Microbaculum marinisediminis: one gene and its partner. The protein of the gene in region 1 binds, or shares a complex with, the protein of each later gene. Links are inferred from orthologs where the notes say so. Each region holds a gene or a part of one and is shown on either strand. Other genes may lie near its edges.

Region 1 (3,965 bases):
TGCTGGCGCTCACCGGCGGGCTGGCCAATCCGTTCTCGATCCTGCTGCTGGTGCCGGTCGTGGTCTCCGCGAGCGCCCTGCCGCCGGCCAACACGGTGCTGCTCGGCGGCATCGCGCTCACCGCCGCCAGCATCATCGGCGCGGTGCACCTGCCGCTGCCCTGGCTCGGCGGCGACGCGCCGGACCTGCCGGTGCTCTACATCTCGGGAATCTGGGTGGCGCTGGCGCTGGCCATCGGCTTCACCGGCGTCTACGCCTTCCGCGTCGCCCGCGAGGCCCGGCAGATGTCGGACGCGCTGGCCGCCGCCGCGCTGGTGCTGGCCCGCGAGCAGCATCTCTCCGCCCTCGACGGCCTCGCCGCCGCCGCCGCGCACGAGCTCGGCACGCCGCTGGCCACCATCGCGCTGGTCTCCCGCGAACTGGAGCGCGACCTGCCCCGCGAGGGGCCCCATGCCGAGGACGTCAGGCTGCTGCGCAGCCAGGTCGAGCGCTGCCGCGGCATCCTCGAGCGCATCGGCTCGCTCGGCGAGGAGCCCGGCGGCCATCTCGACCGGCTGCCGCTGTCGAGCCTGATCGAGGAAATCGCCGCCCCGCACCGCGAGTTCGGCATCGACATCCGCATCCATCTGGACGGCGCGCCGCCGGAGCCGGTCGGCCGCCGCGATCCCGGAATCCTCTACGGCCTCGGCAATCTCGCCGAGAACGCCGTCGATTTCGCCGCCTCCACCGTCGATATCCGCGCCGGCTGGACCGCCGACACGGTGACCATCGAGATCGTCGACGACGGACCGGGCTTCACGCCAGAGGTTTTGGCGAAGATCGGCGAGCCCTATATATCCACCCGTGGCCGGCGTCGCGGCGGCGTCGAGGAATCCGGGCTCGGCCTCGGCCTGTTCATCGCCAAGACGCTGCTCGAGCGCTCCGGCGCGCAGCTGCTGTTCGCCAATCGCGCGCCGATGGGGCGCGGCGCCTTCGTCAGCGCGTCCTGGCCGCGCAGCCGCTTCGAGGTCGCCGGCCCCGCCGGTTCCGTAGGGTCCGCCGGCGCTGCGGGATTTGACCTCGGCGTTGCGGGCGATAATAAGGTGACAGGAAATCCGGCCGCCACGGCGGCGAAAGAGACGATGGCAAGCAGGACATGACCGAATCCGCCGACGACGCGGTGCTCGCGCTACCCGACCGCACGCTGCTGATCCTCGACGACGACCGCCCCTTTCTCACCCGGCTGGCCCGCGCGATGGAGCGACGCGGCTTCGAGGTGACCGAGGCCGACACCGTCGCCGCCGGCCTGGTGGCGGTCGACAAGACGCCGCCGGCCTTCGCCGTGGTCGACATGCGGCTGGAGGACGGCAACGGCATCGAGGTGATCCGCCGGCTCAAGGAGAAACGCCCCGAGGCCCGCGCCATCATCCTCACCGGCTACGGCAACATCGCCACCGCCGTCACCGCGGTGAAGCTCGGCGCCGTCGACTATCTGGCCAAGCCCGCCGACGCCGACGAGGTGTTCGCCGCGCTGATGGCCGAAAGCGACGACAAGGCGGTGCCGCCGGAAAACCCGATGTCGGCCGACCGGGTGCGCTGGGAGCACATCCAGCGCGTCTACGAGCTGTGCGACCGCAACGTCTCGGAGACCGCCCGGCGGCTCAACATGCACCGCCGCACGCTGCAACGGATCCTGGCCAAGCGCGCCCCGCGCTGACGCCGGGCATTGTGCTGGCATCGGGCATCAGCCTCGGCGCGCTTGCCCGATCCGCTCGTCGCCGATGACCGTGTGCGGTCGCACTTTCGGACCCGTCGAAAACACCCAGCACAGATGCCCGACACGACCAAAGCCATAACGATCTATGTCGACGCCGACGCCTGTCCGGTGAAGGACGAGGTCTACAAGGTCGCCGGCCGGCACGGGCTCAAGGTCTATGTCGTCGCCAACGCCTTCATGATGGTGCCGCGCGATCCGCTGGTCGAGCGCGTCATCGTCGCCGCCGGTCCCGACGTGGCCGACGACTGGATCGCGGAACGGGCATCGCGGGGCGACATCGTCGTCACCGCCGACGTGCCGCTGGCCGACCGCTGCGTGAAGGCCGGCGCCGCCGTCCTGTCGCCGAAGGGCCGGGCCTTTACCGAGGATTCGATCGGCATGGCACTGGCGACGCGCAACCTGATGAGCGATCTGCGCTCCGCCGGCGCGACCACCAGCGGCCCGCCGCCCTTCGCCGCAAGGGACCGCTCCGCCTTCCTGTCGGCGCTGAACCAGGCGGTGGTCCGGCTGCAGCGGGACGGCTTCGCGACCGGCTGACACGCGGTACTGGCGCCCGGGGCGCGGCATTGCGGCCGAAGCAGAAAGCCTGCCCCACCAACGCCTTCCGCCTACCCTCTCTACGTCATTGCCGGGTCGGTCCCGGCAATCCCCGGCGTACGGCACGAGATGCCCGGGTCACACCCGGGCATGACGCGAGACGTGAGAGGGCACGGCCCGGCGCGCGGCAATTGCGACGCCAGTGCAGATCATTTTAGCGCGGGCGGAACAGAGGCTCAGGCGAAGAAGGGGAGGGCCGACCAGTCCCGACGCAAACGAAAACGGCGGCGCCGAAGGGCACCGCCGTCTCGAACAATCCGTTTCGGAGCCGAATCAGAGCGATTCGGAGATCCACGACACCAGCCGGCTCTTCGGCTGCACGCCGACCTGGGTGCCGACGGGCTGGCCGCCCTTGAACAGCATCAGGGTGGGAATCGCGCGGATGCCGTAATTGGCCGAAATGCCGGGGTTTTCGTCGACATTGACCTTTACGATCTTCGCCTTGCCAGCCATTTCCGCGTCGATCTCGTCGAGCATCGGCGCGATCTGCTTGCAGGGCCCGCACCACTCGGCCCAGAAGTCGACCACAACCGGCTCGGCGGAATCGAGCACGTCGGCCTGGAAATCAGCGTCAGTCGTATGGGAAACGGCCATTTGTCATTACCTCGCGGTCGCGAATCGGCCGCTCTCACGGCCTGTCTGGATGGGTTGAGCGGAAGGTAGGAAGGCTGGCCACGGGCGTCAAGCCGACGGTTAGCCGCCATGCCTTTCGAGCAGATCGCGCGGGAGCGGCATCAGACGCGGCGCCGCCGTCCACAACAGCGCGGCGCGGACGGGCCGGTCCGGCCAGATGCGGGCGGCGAGCGCGCCATAGGCGGCAAGTTGGGCGAGATAAGCCGCCGGCACGTCGTCCGGCGTTTCCGGGACCGTGCGGTCGGTCTTGTAGTCGACGATCAGGATGTCGTGATCGGTGACGGCGAGCCGGTCGATCTGGCCGATCAGCGGCGCGCCACCCGGCGCCGGCCGGCCGGCGATGTTCACCTCGGCCTGCGCGCCCGGGGCGAACACAGCCGCGAAGGCCGGATCGTCGAGGATCGCCAGCACTTCGGCGAGATAGCCCGCGCGCGTTTCCTCCGGCCAGTCGGGGGCGAGCACGGCAAGGGCCCGCTCTCCCGCCGCCCGCCGGTCCTGCGGGCCGATCTCGGGAAGCGCCTCGAGAAGGCGGTGCAGCACCGTGCCGCGCCGCATGGCCTCCTTGCGGCCCCGCGCCTCGCCCTCGCCGGAGGCGACGTGCTCGGCAAGTCGCGAGGGGGCGAGCGGAGCAACGGCGGGGCGCTCGCGCGGCGCGTCGGCCCCGACCCAAGCCGGCAGTGCGGGGGCGGCGAGCACCGCTTCGACGGGCGGCCGAGGCTGCGCCGGGACACCGGGACCGATATAGCGGCGCACCGGTCCGTCGGGCGTTTCGGCCGGCGTGAGGATCGGCGCCAGCGCGTTCGCCATCAGGCCGTGCCAGGCGCCGTCGGGCAGCCTGTTGGCGTTGGTCTTGAAGCCGGCGACATAGAGGCGGTCGCGGGCGCGCGTCATCGCCACGTAGAGCAGGCGGTTGGCCTCCTCGACGCGCTGGCGCTCGGCGGTGGCGCGCAGGGCGCGGGTCGCGGCACAGTCGGCCTGC
Region 2 (10,160 bases), on another replicon or contig:
CCGCTTGCCTCGACGACGGCCGAGGTGTCGCGCTCCAGCGCATGGCCGAAGGCGTAGTCCGCGGTCATGAAGAACCAGGTGTCGCCGCCGCTTTCCACGACCGCGCGACCGGTGCCGTTGGCGAGCTGCCAGGTGTCGTAGGTCCAGTGGATCGTGTTGGGCGAGCAGGCGGCGCCCGTCAGGTCGGAGGTGGCCGCGCCGGAGTTCAGGAAGACCTTGTTGGCCTCGCGGGTGATGTCGTTGATGGCGAGCGCCACCGACGAGGTCGGCACGTCGACGATGGCGTCGACATTCTCCGTGTCGTACCACTGCCGGGCGATGGTGGAGCCGACGTCCGGCTTGTTCTGATGGTCGGCCGAGACGATCTCGACAGTAAGTCCGTTCGCCGCCGGGTCGAAGTCCTCGACCGCCATGCGCGCGGCGACCGCCGACCCTTCGCCGGCGACATCGGCGTAGATCCCCGAGCGGTCGTTGAGGACGCCGATCTTGACGTCCACCGCATAGGCCGGAACCGCGAATGCGGCGACGGCAACGGCGCCCAGAAGAATCTCCTTGTACGTCATGTCTTACACTCCTCCTTGGTGCGGCGCCCGGGGCGCCTTTCTTGATTCAGACGCCCAGATAGGCGTGCAGTTTCTCGATGTTGGCATCGAGTTCGTCGTTCAGGATCTGGTCGACGACCTTGCCCTGCTCGACGACGTAGTGGCGATCGGCGACGGTGGCGGCGAAGCGGAAGTTCTGCTCCACCAGGATGATCGTGAAGCCTTCCGCCTTCAGCCGCTCGATCGTCCGGCCGATCTGCTGGATAATGACGGGCGCCAAACCCTCGGTCGGCTCGTCGAGCAGCAGCGTCTTGGCGCCGGTGCGCAGAATCCGGCCGATCGCCAGCATCTGCTGCTCGCCGCCGGACAGCTTCGTGCCCTGGCTCGACAGGCGCTCCCGCAGGTTCGGGAAGAGCTCGAAGATGCGCTCTACGGACATGCCGCCGGACTTGACCTGCGGCGGCAGCATCAGGTTCTCCTCGACCGACAGCGAGGAGAAGATGCCGCGCTCCTCCGGACAGTAGGCGATGCCGGCCCGGGCGATGGCGCGCGCCGGCAGGCCGATCGTCTCCCTGTCCTCGAAGGTCACTGATCCGGTGCGCTTCGCCAGGATGCCCATGATCGCCTTCAGCGTGGTCGTCTTGCCGGCGCCATTGCGGCCGAGCAGGGTCACGACCTCGCCCTCGTGCACGTCGAAGGTGACGCCGTGCAGAGCGTGGCTTTCGCCGTACCAGGCGTTGAGATCACGCACCGACAAAAGCGGTGCCTGGGCCGGGCGCGCCCGCGGCCGGTCGGCGAGTGCTGCGTCAGCCATGGCCGGCTCCGATATAGGCTTCGACGACATCGGGATCCTTCGAGACGGTCGCATAGTCGCCCTCGGCGAGCACCCGGCCGCGCGCCAGCACGGTGATCGTGTCGGACAGCGAGGAGACGACCGAAAGGTTGTGCTCGACCATCAGCACCGTGCGGTTGGCGGCGACGCGCTTGATCAGCGCGGAGATGCGGTCGACGTCCTCGTGGCTCATGCCGGCCATCGGCTCGTCGAGCAGCAGCATTTCCGGATCGAGCGCCAGCGTGGTGGCGATCTCCAATGCGCGCTTGCGGCCATAGGACAGCTCGCCGGCATGGACGCCGGCGAATTCGGACAGGCCGACCTCGCCGAGCAGTTCGGCGGCCCGCGCATCGAAGCCGCCCAGCACCCGCTCGGACCGCCAGAAATCGTAGGAGTCACCGCGCTGGCGCTGCAGCGCGATGCGGACGTTCTCGAGCGCGGTGAGGTTGGGGAAGACGGCGGAGATCTGGAAGGAGCGCACGAGGCCCATGCGCGCGATGTCGGCCGGCGACAGGGCGGTGATGTCCGTGCCCTTGTAGGTGATCGTTCCGCGCGTCGGCGACAGGAACTTGGTCAGGAGATTGAAGCAGGTGGTCTTGCCTGCTCCGTTCGGCCCGATGAGCGCGTGTATCGTGCCCTGCCTCACGTTCAGGTCGACGCCGTCGACGGCGAAGAAGCCCTTGAACTCCTTCGTCAGGTCGCGCGCCGACAGAATGATGGCATCTGTCATGCGTAAGCCGTTTCCTCCTCGACGCTTCGTTCGCGGCGAGGCACAGGCTTATTGAGGGTCTCCCCATGACCCCACCCTTCGTGCCGCACCTTAGTCCAAGCGCACTTATTGACTGAATGAATGCACGAGCGGGGGGCATATGCAAGGCCGTATTCGGGCCCGACCGGCATCGGCAACCCGTTGGCGTAGTTAATTTAACCGGCGATGTATTGCCTGGCTTCAGGTCGACGGCTGCCGGGCCGGGAACCAGTGCGCCGTCCGGTTGGCGAAGGCGACCAGCGACAGCATCACCGGCACTTCGATCAGCACGCCGACGACGGTGGCGAGGGCGGCGCCGGAGCCGAAGCCGAACAGGCTGATGGCGGCGGCGACCGCCAGTTCGAAGAAGTTGCTGGCGCCGATCAGGGCGGAGGGAGCGGCGATGCAATGGACCTCGCCGGTAGCGCGATTGAGCAGGTAGCCGAGGCCGAAGATAAAATAGGTCTGCAGCAGGATCGGCACGGCCAGCAGCACGATGATGAACGGCTGCGCCAGGATCTGCTCGCCCTGGAAGGCGAACAGCAGCACCAGCGTCGCCAGCAGGGCGAGCACGGATACCGGCTGGAGCCGCGCCAGGAAGGCGGCGAACGTGGCCTCGCCGCGGCGCAGGACGGCACGGCGCAGGACCTGGGCGATGACCACCGGTACGACGATGTAGAGGACCACCGAGAGGACCAGCGTGTCCCACGGCACGATGATCGCCGACAGCCCGAGCAGCAGCGCCACGATCGGCGCGAAGGCGAACACCATGATCGCGTCGTTCAGGGCGACCTGGGACAGGGTGAAATGCGGCTCGCCCCTGGTCAGGTTGCTCCAGACGAAGACCATCGCGGTGCAGGGGGCGGCGCCCAGCAGGATGAGCCCGGCGATATAGCTGTCGACCTGATCCGCGGGCAGGAGCGGGCGAAACAGCCAGCCGATGAACAGCCATCCCAGCAGCGCCATCGTGAACGGCTTCACCGCCCAGTTCATGAACAGCGTGACGCCGATGCCGCGCCAGTGCTCGGCGACCCCGGACAGGGCGGCGAAGTCGATCTTCACCAGCATCGGGATGATCATCAGCCAGATCAGCACGGCGACCGGCAGGTTGACGTGCGCGACCTCCATCGAGCCGAGCGCCCGCGCGAAATCGGGAAAGACGTGGCCGAGCGCGACGCCGACGACGATGCACAGGGCGACCCAGAGGGTCAGGTAGCGTTCGAAGAGCGTCATGGCGGGGCGTCCGGGCTGTATTCGGTCGGGGGAGGGCGTTCGTTTGGTGAGTTCTTGCGTGGCGATGGTCGTTCGGGGGCGGTTCAGGCCGGCGTATCGCCGGCGCCCGGCTTGCCGATATCGCGCAGGTGCTGCTGCAGCGTCAGCCGGTCGAGCGAGGAGAACGGCAGGTTGACGAAGATCGAGAGGCGCTGGTGCAGCATCCGGTAGGTCTCGGCGAAGGCGGCCCGCCTGACGGCTTCGCTGCCGGTGGCGGCGGCCGGATCGGGCACGCCCCAGTGGGCCGACATGGGCTGGCCGGGCCAGACCGGGCAGGCTTCGCCCGCCGCGTCGTCGCAGACGGTGAAGACGAAATCGAGCTGCGGCGCATCGGCTCCGGCGAATTCGTCCCACGATTTCGACCGCAGGTCGTCGACGGGATGGTTCAGGCCCTTCAACAGGTCGAGCGTGTAAGGGTGGACGGCGCCTTTGGGGTGGCTGCCGGCGGACAGGGCGGTGAATCGCGGACTGCCGATCCGGTTCAGGATCGCCTCGGCGATGATGGAGCGGGCGGAATTGCCGGTGCACAGAAACAGCACGGTGTAGCGATCGGCGCTCATTCGGTTACCTCGCAAACGGGGGAGTCGGCGCAGTTCTGGGCGATCGCGTCGGACAGGCCGCCGCAGATCTCGGGATGGCCGTCGCAGCAGTCCTCGGTCAGATGCACCATCAGCCGCCGCATCTCCTCGATCGCCACCGCGTAGAAGATGTTGCGGCCACGCCGCCAGCTGGTGACGAGGCCGGCCTGCTCGAGCTGGGCGACATGGAAGGTGAAGGCCGAGGGCCGCAGGTCGCAGGCCCGGGCGAGCGCGCCTGCCGGCATGCCCGACGGGCCGGCCCGCATGAGCGTGCGGAACAGGGTGAGGCGGTGGGTCTGGCCCAGGGCGGCAAGACGGGTGACGGCGGCTTCGTGATCCATAATTCAATGATACAAGAATTGTTGAAATGTCAAGGCGGAGAATGACGCCGCGGCCTACCGCAGACGCTGCGGCACGCGGGGCATCGGGACACAATGCCGCCCGCACCCCCATTGCGCCGCGTGCCCCGTTCGCCTAGATAAGCCGCGAATTCTCCGAAATCTCAGAACGGGTTAAGGGCGGATATGGCGCGCCAGTTCATCTATCACATGCAGGGCCTGACCAAGACCTATACGGGTGGCAAGAAGGTCCTGGAAAACATCAACCTGAGCTTCTACCCCGACGCCAAGATCGGCGTGCTGGGCCCGAACGGCTCGGGCAAGTCGACGCTTCTGCGCCTCATGGCCGGGCTCGACACCGAGTACACCGGGGAGTCCTGGCTCGCGGACGGGGCGACCTGCGGGTACCTGCCGCAGGAGCCGCAGCTCGACGAGGCCAAGGACGTGCGCGGCAACGTCATGGACGGCGTCGCCGAGAAGCAGGCGATCCTCGACCGCTACAACGAGCTGATGATGAACTACTCCGACGAGACGGCGGAGGAGGCGTCCAAGCTGCAGGACGACATCGACCGGCTGAACCTGTGGGATCTCGATTCGCAGGTGGAGCAGGCGATGGACGCGCTGCGCTGCCCGCCGCCGGACGCCGACGTCTCCAAGCTGTCGGGCGGCGAGCGCCGCCGCGTGGCGCTGTGCCGGCTGCTGCTGGAGCAGCCCGACCTGCTGCTGCTCGACGAGCCGACCAACCATCTCGACGCCGAGACCGTGCACTGGCTGGAAAACCACCTGCGCGAGTATCCGGGCGCCATCCTGATCGTCACCCACGATCGCTACTTCCTCGACAACGTGACCGGCTGGATCCTCGAGCTCGACCGCGGTCGCGGCATCCCCTACGAGGGCAATTACTCGGCCTATCTGGAGAAGAAGGCCAAGCGGCTGGCGCAGGAGGGCCGCGAGGACGCCGCGCGCGAGAAGGCGCTGTCGCGCGAGCGCGAATGGATGGCGGCGAGCCCCCGCGCCCGCCAGGCCAAGTCCAAGGCGCGGATCCAGGCCTATGACGAGTTGCTCAGGAAGAACGACGAGCGGATGAAGTCGAGCGCCGCGCAGATCGTGATCCCGCCCGGACCTCGCCTCGGCGACGTCGCCATCAATGTCGAGCACCTGTCGAAGGGCTACGGCGACCGGCTGCTGATCGACGACCTCTCGTTCAATCTGCCGCCCGGCGGCATCGTCGGTGTGATCGGTCCCAACGGCGCCGGCAAGTCGACGCTGTTCCGCATGATCACCGAACAGGAAACGCCGGATTCCGGCGACATCACGCTCGGCGACACCGTGAAGCTCGGCTATGTCGACCAGAGCCGCGACGCGCTCGATCCCGACAAGACCGTGTGGGAGGAGATTTCCGGCGGCAGCGAGGTGCTGGAACTGGGCAAGCGGGAGGTGAACTCTCGCGCCTATACCTCGGCGTTCAACTTCAAGGGCGGCGATCAGCAGCAGAAGGTCGGCTCGCTGTCGGGCGGCCAGCGCAACCGCGTGCACCTGGCCAAGGTGCTGAAGTCCGGCGCCAACGTGCTGCTGCTCGACGAGCCGACCAACGACCTCGACACCGAGACGCTGGCGGCGCTGGAGGACGCGTTGGAGGATTTCGCCGGCTGCGCCGTCGTGATCAGCCATGACCGCATGTTCCTCGACCGCCTCGCCACCCACATCCTGGCCTTCGAGGGCGACAGCCATGTCGAATGGTTCGAGGGCAACTTCGAGGACTACGAGGAGGACAAGAAGCGCCGCCTCGGTCCCGACTCGGTGATGCCCAAGCGGATCAAGTACAAGCGGCTGACGCGGGCTTAGACGCGGTCAGCGTCGTGCATACGGTCGAGGGGCGAGGTGCCATCGCCGCCGTCTTGCCTGCCGCTCATGGGTCCCGGATCACGTCCGGGACACGCGGCTTCTGTTTGGAACACAGCCGTGACATCCGAACAGCCTCGTGCCCTGGACTTGATCCAGGGCCCATTCGGCGATGGCGACGGTCGCCGGCCATTGCATCGTTTCCGCTAGTCAAACGCCCCCGCCCGGCGGCTGGACGGGTCGCGCGGGTGCCGTTTGAGGCGGGGATGCGGTGATGGCCCCGCGGATCAAGTACAAGCGGCTGACACAGGCTTAGACGAGTCCGTGTTATCCCTGTGGTGTCATGCCCGGTGCTGTCAGGCCCGGACTCGTTCCGGGCATCCATGAACACCCCGGGCGTATGGTGGCCATGGATTGCCGGGACAGGCCCGGCAATGACACAAGGAGTGTCGACGCTGGCGCGGTCTGCCCGCGAGTCAGAAACAGGGGTGATCCATGCCGACCTGGTCCGCCTCCCAGTACCTGAAGTTCGAGGACGAGCGCACGCGACCGGCGGCCGAGCTGGTCGCGCGGGTGCCGCTTGAGGCACCGGAGCGGATCGTCGACATCGGCTGCGGGCCGGGCAATTCGACCGAGCTGCTCGTCCGGCGCTGGCCGGGGGCGGCGGTCGCTGGGTTCGATACGTCGGACACCATGCTGGAGGCGGCGCGCAAGCGGCTGCCGGAGACCGAATTCTTCAAGGCCGACGCGGCGCGCTGGATGCCGGACGCGGATGTCGACCTGATCTACTCGAACGCCACGTTCCAGTGGGTGCCGGACCATCTCGCCGTGCTCGCCGGGCTGTTCGGTGCGCTGAAGCCCGGCGGCGTGCTGGCGGTGCAGATGCCCGACAACCTGGGCGAGCCGAGCCACGTGGCGATGGACGAGACGGCGGGCGCGGGGCCGTGGGCCGGAAAGCTCGCCTCGGCCGGCCTCGCCCGCGATCGGTTGCCGGCGAAGCCCGTCTACTACGACCGGCTGGCGCCCATGTCGCAGAGCTTCGATATCTGGCACACGATCTATACCCATCCGCAGGACGGGCCCGAGGGCATCGTCGAGTGGCTGAAGGGTACGGGCCTGCGGCCCTATCTCGACCCGCTCGACGAGGCGGAGCGCGCGGGCTATCTCGCCGCCTATACGGCGCGGATCGCCAAGGCCTATCCGGCCCGCGCCGACGGCAAGTTGCTGTTGTGGTTCCCGCGGCTGTTCATCGTCGCGGTGAAGGCCTAGCGGACGGCTTTCTTCCGGCCGATCCACATCCGCGCAGGCTCGCGTAGGCGGGACGCCGGCTGCCAGTATACGAGGTCGTGGCCCCATCAGGGCGATCCCCGCTTTCGCGGCGATGAGCGGTCGGGTGCAGCGGGAGCCGGGTCGGCTAGCGCGCCGTGGCGGCGGTTTCCTCGAACCGGTTCAGGCTGGCGACGAGATCGCTGAAGCGCTCGCCCTGGACGACCACATGGGCCTTCAGCAGGCGCTCGGCGCGGTCCGGGTCGCCGGACAGGATCGCCGCGACGATCGCCTCGTGCTCGGCCAGCGACGTCTGCATCCGATCGTGCACGCGAAGCTGCAGCCGGCGATAGGGCTTCAGCCGCCGATGCAGGCGGCGGGCCTCCTCGGCCAGGAAGCCGTTGCCGCAGGCCGCGTAAATTGCGTAGTGAAACTGCTCGTTCTCGTAATAGTAGGCGTCGGTATCGCCGCCGGCGGCGGCCTCGGCGCAGGCATTGCCGGCCTCGGCCAGATCGGCGCGCTGGCGGTCGGTAATGCGGCGGGCGGCGAGGCGGCCGCACATGCCTTCCAGCTCCGCCATGACCTCGAACATTTCGAACAGGCGGCCGGCGCCGATCCGCGCGACCACCGCGCCGCGGCGGGGCCGGTGCTCGACGAGCCCCGACCCGGCCAGTTCCAGCAGCGCTTCGCGGATCGGCGTCCGCGACACGCCGAAGCGCTCGGCCAGCGCGGTTTCGTCCAGGCGGGTGCCGGGCGCCAGTGCGCCGGTTGCGATGTCCTGCTCGAGCGTGTCGCGCAGGCGGGAGGCGGTTCGTTCGCTCATACGGTCAGCGTACAAGGATTGGTCTCTTGTATACAAGAAAGTTGACGCGACAGTTATTCCATGATGCGCTGGGCCCAATACCAATGGAAACAAGCCAAGGGAGGACTACAGGCATGAGCAAGATGCTGAAGACCGGTGTGGCCGCGATCGGGCTGGCGATCGCGCTGACGGGTGGCGCCGGCGCCGCCGACAAGACGCTGAAGGCCTCGCATCAGTGGCCGGGCGGCAAGGGCGACGTGCGCGACGAGATGGTGCAGATCATCGCCCGCGAGATCGGCAACGCCGGCGTCGGGCTGGAGGTCCAGGTCTATCCGGGCGCCTCGCTGTTCAAGCCGCGCGACCAGTGGGGCGCGCTGTCGAAGGGGCAGCTCGACATCGCCGCCTTCCCGCTCGACTACGCGTCCGGCCGCGTGCCGCAGTTCTCGGCGACGCTGATGCCGGGGCTGGTGCGCAACCACGACCGCGCCAAGCGGATGAACGATTCCGATTTCATGGCCGACATCAAGGCGCTGATCGAGGAGAACGACGTGGTCGTCGTCTCCGACGCCTGGCTCGCCGGCGCCTTCGCCTCGAAGCAGAACTGCATCACCGATCCCGAGTCCATCAAGGGCCAGGTGACGCGTGCGGCCGGCCCGGCCTTCGAGCAGATGCTGGCCGACGCCGGCGCCTCGATCGCGTCGATGCCGTCGTCCGAGATCTACTCGGCGATGCAGACGGGCGTGCTCGACGCCACCAACACCTCGTCCGGTTCGTTCGTGTCGTACCGGCTCTACGAGCAGGTGAAGTGCCTGACCGCGCCGGGCGCCAACGCCCTGTGGTTCATGTACGAGCCGATCCTGATGTCGAAGAAGACCTGGGATGGGCTCACCAAGGAGCAGCAGGACGCGGTGATGGCCGCCGGCCAGAAGGCCGAGGACTACTTCTTCGAGGAAGCCAAGAAGATCGACCAGAAGATGATCGACACGTTCAAGGAGAACGGCGTCGAGGTGGTCGAGATGTCGGGCGACGACTACAATGCCTGGCTCGAGGTCGCCAAGAAATCGTCCTACGCGAACTTCGAGAAGGACGTTCCCGGCGGCAAGGAACTGATCGAGAAGGCGCTCGCCGTCGAGTAAGTCCGTCGGTTCGCGGCGGCGCCGGAGGCATAGGCCCGGCGCCGTCCGCTTCCCTGTAGCGTGGGGCCCGGTCCGGGGGGAGCGCAAGCCATGCAGACCTATATCCGCGTCGTGAGCGCCGTCTCCCGCGCGTTCGGCATCTTCTCGATGCTGTTGCTCGCCGCCGCCGTGCTGGTCGTCTCGCAGATGATCTTCGTGCGCTACGTCCTCAACGGCTCGACCATCTGGCAGACGGAATTCGTGATCTACGCGGTGATCGCCGCGACGCTGCTCGGCTCGCCCGCGGTGCTGATCGATCGCGGCCATGTCGGCGTCGACCTGCTGCCCGAGGCGATGCACGGCCGCGGGCGGCTGGTGCTGCAGATCATCGCCGGCGTGGCCAGCCTGGCGTTCTGCGCCGTGCTCGCCTGGTCGGGCTGGGTCTATTTCCACGAAGCCCTGACGCGCGGCTGGAAGACGGCGACGGTCTGGGCGCTGCCGCTGTGGATCCCGCTGCTGCCGATGCCGGTCGGTATCGGGCTGTTGTGCCTGCAATACGTCGCCGAGCTGATGAAGCTCGCCAATCCCCGGCTGGGCGGGAGGCCGGCATGACGACGCTCACCATGGGACTTCTGGTGCTGGGCGCGCTGCTCGGCCTGCTGGCGACGGGGATGCCGATCGCCTTCGCGCTCGGCTTCGTCTCGATCGGCGCGCTGGTCCTGACCGACGGCTTCGGCGCGCTCGACATCGTCGGCGAGACCTTCTTCGGCGGGCTCGACAGCTTCGCGCTGGTGTCGATCCCGATGTTCATCCTGATGGGATCGG

Evidence for each region.
Region 2: the proteins of trxA (region 1) and MUB46_RS23895 are in contact, whole or in part, in an NMR structure (PDB 2IPA), measured with the Bacillus subtilis proteins. The link is inferred for Microbaculum marinisediminis from one-to-one orthologs.

Annotation. Positions count from the first base shown.
Region 1 is NZ_JALIDZ010000004.1:323-4,287, forward strand. What follows is about bases 1,288-3,965. They hold trxA (thioredoxin), read right to left. Parts: upstream 2,948-3,965; coding sequence 2,627-2,947; downstream 1,288-2,626. Other genes in these bases: MUB46_RS08950 (ActR/PrrA/RegA family redox response regulator transcription factor), read left to right, coding at 1,288-1,696; MUB46_RS08955 (YaiI/YqxD family protein), read left to right, coding at 1,811-2,293; addA (double-strand break repair helicase AddA), read right to left, coding at 3,047-3,965. Outside these bases: MUB46_RS08945 (ActS/PrrB/RegB family redox-sensitive histidine kinase), read left to right, coding at 1-1,139; more of MUB46_RS08950, read left to right, coding at 1,136-1,287. UniProt on the Bacillus subtilis protein: Participates in various redox reactions through the reversible oxidation of its active center dithiol to a disulfide and catalyzes dithiol-disulfide exchange reactions.
Region 2 is NZ_JALIDZ010000017.1:7,566-17,725, reverse strand. The notes cover bases 2,197-5,152. They hold MUB46_RS23895 (arsenate reductase ArsC), read right to left. Parts: upstream 3,955-5,152; coding sequence 3,439-3,954; downstream 2,197-3,438. Other genes in these bases: ettA (energy-dependent translational throttle protein EttA), read left to right, coding at 4,497-5,152; MUB46_RS23890 (ArsR/SmtB family transcription factor), read right to left, coding at 3,951-4,313; arsB (ACR3 family arsenite efflux transporter), read right to left, coding at 2,324-3,355. Also shown: MUB46_RS23915 (ABC transporter substrate-binding protein), read right to left, coding at 1-563; MUB46_RS23910 (ABC transporter ATP-binding protein), read right to left, coding at 610-1,356; MUB46_RS23905 (ABC transporter ATP-binding protein), read right to left, coding at 1,349-2,104; more of ettA, read left to right, coding at 5,153-6,155; tam (trans-aconitate 2-methyltransferase), read left to right, coding at 6,648-7,421; MUB46_RS23875 (GntR family transcriptional regulator), read right to left, coding at 7,567-8,241; TRAP transporter substrate-binding protein DctP, read left to right, coding at 8,355-9,356; MUB46_RS23865 (TRAP transporter small permease subunit), read left to right, coding at 9,447-9,947; MUB46_RS23860 (TRAP transporter large permease), read left to right, coding at 9,944-10,160. UniProt on the Bacillus subtilis protein: Catalyzes the reduction of arsenate [As(V)] to arsenite [As(III)]. In vitro, can dephosphorylate para-nitrophenyl phosphate (pNPP).